Regions from separate parts of the Actinomadura meridiana genome, predicted to be linked through region 1. Evidence: riboswitches for the same ligand, from Rfam matches in the RefSeq annotation. Region 1 holds a riboswitch; the other holds the start of a gene.

What was found. A riboswitch is a leader RNA that binds a small molecule or an ion and turns the genes downstream of it on or off. The one in region 1 is predicted to bind cyclic di-AMP.
Region 2: it holds a riboswitch for cyclic di-AMP, as region 1 does, so the genes downstream of both, ABD808_RS25220 (CHAP domain-containing protein) here and ABD808_RS00335 (C40 family peptidase) in region 1, are expected to answer to the same signal.

What each region holds. Positions count from the first base shown of each region.
Region 1 covers NZ_BAABAS010000001.1:74,647-78,195, forward strand. The annotation lists gene ABD808_RS00330 (transcriptional regulator) at 38-268, shown strand; gene ABD808_RS00335 (C40 family peptidase) at 679-1,608, opposite strand; cyclic di-AMP (ydaO/yuaA leader) riboswitch at 1,714-1,919, opposite strand; gene ABD808_RS00340 (amino-acid N-acetyltransferase) at 2,209-2,730, shown strand; gene ABD808_RS00345 (RDD family protein) at 2,735-3,549, shown strand, end outside.
Region 2 covers NZ_BAABAS010000019.1:73,958-77,506, reverse strand. The annotation lists gene ABD808_RS25225 (PP2C family protein-serine/threonine phosphatase) at 1-1,147, shown strand, start outside; cyclic di-AMP (ydaO/yuaA leader) riboswitch at 1,562-1,718, shown strand; gene ABD808_RS25220 (CHAP domain-containing protein) at 1,731-2,489, shown strand; gene ABD808_RS25215 (bifunctional glycosyltransferase/CDP-glycerol:glycerophosphate glycerophosphotransferase) at 2,705-3,549, shown strand, end outside.

The DNA of each region.
Region 1 (3,549 bases):
ATCCCCGCGGTCATCACCACGGACGAGGGAGGACGGAGTGGAACAGGCCACACTCGCACGTCGTGGCACCGACGATTATGGACTGAACGAGGAGGAGATTCGGCTCCTCGCTCAGATCGCCAGCGGTGTCACCGCCGATGTGGCGGCACGAAAGCTGGAACTGAGCGCCCGGACCTTGCGGCGCCGGTTGCGGACCATCTGCGACCGGCTGGAGGTCAACACCCCTATCGAGGCCGTGGTGTGGGCGGCCCGAAGGCAGCTCATCTAGCAGCAGTACCAATGACGCTCGTCCGGGGACGGCGGGCGTCACCGGAATCCAGGCGGCGAACTCTTCTGAACCTCCGTCCGACCCCGCGGCGGCGGCGCCCACGTCCCGGCAGGTAGGTCCCTGCGGGAGGCGTCGCCGCTGGACGGCGTTCAGAAGACCCTGGTTCTTTCGAATGTGCCCGGAATGTCGTGAACGGGCCCTGGATCCTGTGAAGATTGCCCGGGATCTCTCGAATATGCCCGGGAAATCTCGAATGTGTCCGGAATCGCCTCGGCACTCGTTTCTGTGCTCGCGGCACGCCACAGCGACCTGCCACGGCGACCTGAGGTCGACAAACTCTCAGAAAGACAGACCAGGCGCGCGTTTCCACCGATCCTGAGCCCGGCCGCGCCCGGTCGAAGTCGACGCTGTCAGGCGACCCGGACGCCGCCCGCGAAGGGACGTCCCGACATGGAGGCGATCTTCACGACGTCACCGGTGTGGGGGGCGTGGATCATCTTGCCGCCGCCGATGTACATCCCCATGTGGTGCAGGTCGGAGTAGAAGAACACGAGGTCGCCCGGCTGGAGCTGGCTGCGCGACACGTGCGTGCCCGCGTTGAACTGGCTGCCGGTGTAGTGCGGCAGGTTGATGCCGACCTGCCGGTAGGCCCACATCGTCAGGCCCGAGCAGTCGAAGGTGCTGGGACCCGCGGCGCCCCAGACGTACGGGTCGCCGAGCTTGCCCATCGCGTACCGCAGCGCCTGTGCGGCCTTGCCGGTGCCGATGACGGGAAGCTTGGCGAGCATGCTGGGGTCGCGCTCGACGAGCTTGCCGCGGGTCTTCTCGTAGGCGTCCGTGACCTTCTTGCGCTGCGAGTCGAGTTGTGTCCGCAATTCCTTGACCTGCGTGGAGCGGGCCTCGGCGGACTTGCGCGCGCGCTGTGCGGCCTGCATGGCCTGCATCAGGATGAGGACTTTGCTGCTGTCCCGCTTGGCGAAGTAGCGAAGCGTGGACGCCTGGTCGAGGACGGCCTGCGGGTCCTGCGAGGCGACGAACGAGACTGTGGGGTCGGAGCCGCCCTGCATATAACTGGTCGCGGCCAGAGAGCCGACCTTTTCGCGAAGGCCCTGGAGAGTCTTCTCCTGCCGCTCGGCGTTGTCGGTGGCGACCTTGGCGGCGCGTTGCGACTGCGCGAGCTTGACCTTCAGCCCGTTGTACTGCTCGGTGAGCTGCTCCAGCTGGTCGGCGAGCTTGAACGCCTTCGTCCTGAGTTCCTTGGTGGACGGCTCAGGATCGGCGTTGGCCGTGCCGACCGTCTGCGGTACGACCGAAAGGCCCGCCACTAGGGCGCCGACCACGGTGATCGTCCGGCCACGGAACCATGCCGCGCGACCTGATGACGAGTGCCGGGAGCGTGACCGAGCAGATCGTGAAAAGGAAGCAGGGCGCGATGGCTCCACGAATTCTCCTCTCCTCGTCCGCCTACCGAGTTAGCTGACGGGTTAGGGCTGGAGTAGCCCGTCCACGGGTGGCGCGCGGATCGATTCCACGCGGTCGCGGATTCACCCCTCACGGCGTCAGCCCGGGGGAGGTCCCCGAAGGCTCCGGAAGTGGGTCCCCGGCTCCTCGGGGCACTGGTTGCGACCCGGGGACTCGGCGGTGCGGCCTCCGTCCTGCGGAAGGCCGACGTCAGCGCAGGACACTAACGGAACCGGCAGGGAATGCCAACCAGAACATGCGAAAACGCACGTGGCACGGCCTGTCGGTGGGAAGGAGAGGGCGTGTCGCCGTTCCGAAAGGTGTGGCCCGTCTCACTTTTCGACGGGTCATGGCCCCGCGTGGTCGCTTATAACTAGTTACTTGGTGTGGACGGCGCCTCATGCAAGACCTTGCCAAGCCTCCGTTAAGCCCCTGCCGGAAGTCGGGCAACGCCGCGCGTTCGATAATCTCGCCTGTTTGTGGAGGTCGTGATCCGGCGAGCCCGTACCGCCGACGTTCAAGAGATCCGCAGGCTGGTCGACCTGTACGCGGGTTCGGGACGACGCCTGCTGAAGAAGTCCACGGTGAAGCTGTATGAGGACGTCCAGGAGTTCTGGGTCGCCGAGGACATCCAGGACGGCACTCCTGGGCCGATCGTGGGCTGCGGCGCGCTGCACGTGATGTGGGAGGACCTCGCGGAGGTCCGCTCCGTCGCCGTGGACAAGGAGTACGGCGGACGTGGCATCGGGCACCGGATCGTCGTCCGTCTGCTGGAGACCGCGCGGGAACTCGGCGTGCGGAGGGTGTTCTGCCTTACCTTCGAAGTGGAGTTCTTCACGCGGCATGGCTTCGAGCAGATCCTCGGGACTCCGGTGGCGCCAGAGGTGTACGAGGAGCTTCTCCGCTCTTACGACGAAGGCGTTGCGGAGTTCTTGAACCTCGATCGGGTCAAGCCCAATACGTTGGGGAACACCCGGATGTTGCTTCGCCTGGAGGGCTGACCGAATGAGCGATTTCCCCGACCGTGGGCGGCGACACCAGCCGCAGCAGGGGCAGGGGTCGTACGGCCCGCCGCCCCCGTATCGAGGACCCCAGCAGCAACCGCAACCCCAGTCGCAGCCCCGCCAACCCCAGCCGCAGCATCAACGCCAGCAACAGCCTCAACGCCAGCAACAGCCTCAGCCACGAACCCAACAGTGGCAGCAACAGCAGTGGGGGGACCAGCCCGGGCATGACGAGGCGTACGACTCGTCCTATGACCAGTACGGCGGTTCCAACGGCGGCGACCAGCCGCTGGCTCCGATACTCCGCCGGGCCGCCGCGCGGATCCTCGACAACGCGCTTGTGGCGGTTTTCGGTTTCGCGCTCGTCCTGCCCATCACGATCGGTGCGTTCGGGTTGGGCAAGCCCGGCAGCAAGACAGAGGACGAGGGCGGTGTGTGGAACTGGCCCATCATCTTCACTCTGTTCTGTGTTCTGTCGGTGCTGCCGTTGCTGTACGAGGCCGTCCAACTGACCATGTCGGGACGGACTCTCGGCAAGCGGGTCATGGGTCTCGGCATCGTCCAGGCACCTGGCGGAGAACCACTGACCACCACGCAGGCCATCTGGCGCGCAGGGATCGTCCATGTGGGCTATCAGGTCGGTGTCTTCTTCTTCCTCGTCGTCGCGGTGATGGTCTGGGACTACGCCGCATACGGGATGGTGCTCGTCTGGGCGGGTGCGTTGATGGCCTACCTGTGGGCGATCTGGGACCAGCCTCTGCACCAGTCTCTTCACGACCGCTTCGCCGGCACGCTCGTCATTGACGAGCGGGTCGG
Region 2 (3,549 bases), on a different contig from region 1:
TCGCGAGGACCGGGCGGCGCGGCGGCTGGAGCGGGTCGAGCGGCTCGCGCTGATCGGGTTCGGCGAGTGGGACCTCGCCACCGGCGAGACGGACTGGACGCCGCAGATGCGCGCCAACTACGGGCTCGGGCCCGACGAGGTGCCGCCGATGCCGCACGACCTGCCGAAGGTGGTGGCCGACGACGACCTTCCGCTCGTGGAGGAGGCCGTCCAGACGATGTTCTCGCGCCGCGAACCGGTGGAGGCCGAGCACCGCGTGATCGGCGAGGACGGGCGGCCCCGGCATCTGTGGGTGTTCGCGGAGCCGGTGCTCGCCGACTCGGGGCTGCCGGTCTCGATCAACATCGTGTCCCAGGACATCACCCGGCGGCGCGGCGTGGAGCGGGCGCTGGCCGAGACCCGGCGGCAGATGCTGAAACAGCGGGAGCAGACGGCGCAGGAGCGGCGGGTGGCGGTGACGCTCCGCCGCGCGATCCTGCCCGACGAGGACGAGATCGAGCAGCTCCCGGGCCTCGGCACGGCGATCCGCAGCCTGGCCGCCGAGAGCACGGCCCGCATCGGCGGCGACTGGTTCGCGACCCGTGTGCTGGGAGACGGCGCCGCGATGTTCGCCATCGGCGACGCCGCCGGACACGGCCTGCCCGCCGCCGCGGCGATGGCGCGCACCCGCAACGGGCTACTCGGCCTGATGTGCACGGGAGAGCGGTCCGGACGGCTCGTCGGCTGGCTGAACGACCTGGTGAGCAGCATGGACCCACCCGCGACGGGCACCGCCGTCGTCGCCCGCTTCGACCCGCGCGGGCGCGTCCTGGACTGGACGTGCGCGGGCCACCCGCCGCCGATCCTGATCCGGGCCGGGGAGGCGGTGCCGCTTGAGCTCGTGCGTGACCCGATGCTCGGGGCGATGCCGGGCTGGGAGTACACGACGGTCACGACGCGGCTGAGCCGCGGCGACATGCTCTTCCTGTACACCGACGGCCTGGTGGAGCGCCGGGACGCGGACCTGGACGAGCGCATCGAGCGCCTCACCGGCATCCTGCGGGACTGCGCCACCCAGCCCGAGATGCTGCTGGACGACGTCCTGGCGCGCATGGAGCACGACCGAGCGGCCGACGACACCACGCTCTTCGCCCTCCACGTCGAGTGACCGCCCGGTCATGTGACGTGCGTCTCACCGGATGTGGCCCCCGAGCGGCGCGCCACCGCACCCGTGACCTGCTCGTTCGCGGGTTCTTTACCATTTGATCGGCTTCCGGTAAGCCCCCGGGGCAAAGGGCTGCGGGGCCCTCGAAGAAAGATCGGGAAGACACCGGGGCTTGAGGGTGTTGGTAGTCCCTTGGAAGGGCTTTGAGCAGGCAAGACGGACTTTTGTGCCTGATTTGCTTTTCTTGCGAAGGTTGATACCTTCTACCTGAATCCGCAGCGCGTCCCATGCGTTGCTCCCGGCCGGGTGAGTTGCGGCCGAAGATCGCGGAGCGGATCCCGCCCGCGATGCGCCCGACGAGGGGCGCCAGCACATCAAGATCAGTCACTGAGATACATCCGCACAGCACCGCGCCCCCGCGGTGCGAGGCCGAGTCCGAACCGGTCCACCCGACCGGAACGGAGCCGGGGACCCAAGGTTCCAGGGGTGAATCGGCGCGCCCGAGAGTCGCGCCGTAGGGCTGCTTCCATGCCCGAATCCGTCAGCTAACCCGGTAGGCGTCATGGGAGACAAGGAGATTCCCTGTATGACCGGTCGTTTCGATCGTCTTTCGCTCAAGCATGTCGCCGCCGAGGACAAGGCCGTCGGTGCCGCCGTCGGCGCGGTCCTCGCCGGAGCCGTCGGGCTCGCGCTGTTCAACCCCCTCGGCGGCGGCAGCGCCGCGGCCGAGACCGCGGCCCAGGCGGCGGCCGTCGACAAGGGCGCCGTGTCCAGCGGGTCCGCGCAGGCCGCCGGGGCCGGCATGACCGCCGCTCAGGCGCGCGAGGAGGGCTTCAAGGTTCCCCCGCACGCGGTCAAGCCGTCCGAGGTGATCGACCTCGCGGAGAAGCAGGTCGGCGTCAAGGAGGGCAGGGGCGGCATGACCAAGTACCACAAGTGGTATGTGTCGACCCCGCACGCCAAGCAGACCGCCGACCGTGACGGCGGCTTCCCGGTCGCCGACTACAAGGGCGCGCAGTGGTGCAACATGTTCGTCTCGTGGCTCGGCGCCCAGACCGGCGTGGAGAACATGGGCTGGGACGCCTACACCGTCAAGCACGCCACCTGGTTCAAGGACACCGACCGCTGGGGCAAGAAGGCCAAGCCCGGCGCGGTCGTCTTCTTCGACTGGAAGAACGGCTCGAGCGGTGACATCGGCGACATCGACCATGTCGGCCTCGTCGTGAAGGACAACGGCAACGGCACGATCCGCACCGTCGAGGGCAACACCGACAACGCGGTCAAGGAGAAGACCCGCGACAAGTCCGAGGTCGTCGGCTACGGCTACCCGGACTACGCGTCCTGACCCACACCTGTAACAACAGGACCCGCACCACCGCACGCGCTGAGGGCGCCCGGCGACTCGCCGGGCGCCTTCGGGCGTTCCAGGGTGATGCGACCCATGTCTCCGCTGAAGGCGGGTAATGCCAAGCATTGACAGCCTTTGATCGGCCTTGGACCTCAGCACGGCGTTCCTGGATAGGAATCCTGCACCTGTCCGGCCGAACCGGAGGGAGGGCCATGCGGGCACGCCCGGACGTCAGCGTCGTCGTGATCGCCTACAACGACGCGCGGCGGCTGCCACGGGCCGTCGACTCGGCGCTGGCGCAGTCGCTGGGCGGCGTCGAGACGGTGATCGTCGACGACGCGAGCACCGACGGGACGGGCGAGGTCGCCGACCGGCTGGCCGCCGCGCATCCGGGACGGGTCAGGGCCGTCCGCCTCCCGGAAAACTCGGGCGGCTGCGGGCGGCCCCGCAACGCCGGGATCGAGGCGTCGACCGGCCGGTACGTGATGTTCCTCGACAGCGACGACCTCCTGGACCGGCACGCCTGCCTCAACCTGCTCGCCGCCGCCGAGGACGCGGCGGCCGACCTGGTGTCCGGGTTGTGCGAACGGATCTTCCTGGACGTGCCCGCGGGCGGGAAGGGCCGCGTCCGCCCCTGGTTTCCGTGGCTCTACCGGCGGCGGGCCGTCTACGGGCCGCTGGAGCAGAACCCCGAACTCCTCTACGACACGCTGTCGACCAACAAGGCCTACCGGCGCGACTTCCTGGACGAGCACGGCCTCCGGTTCGTCGAGGACCTGCACTACGAGGACCTGCTTTTTACCGCCGAGGCGTACCTGGCGTCCCGCCGGACCGTCCTGATCCCGCACCGCGTCTACACCTGGCTCGTCCGGGAGCGGGCGCCCGCGCCGTCTATCTCGGGCAGGCGCGCCGACCCGGCCAACTTCGCCGACCGGCTGGAGATTCACCGCCGTGTCGACCGGCTGTTCGCGCGGCGTGGCGCGCACGACCTGGCCTTGGCCAACGACGCCAAGTTCGTCAACCATGATCTTGCGCTCCACCTGCGTGAGCTGCGCGG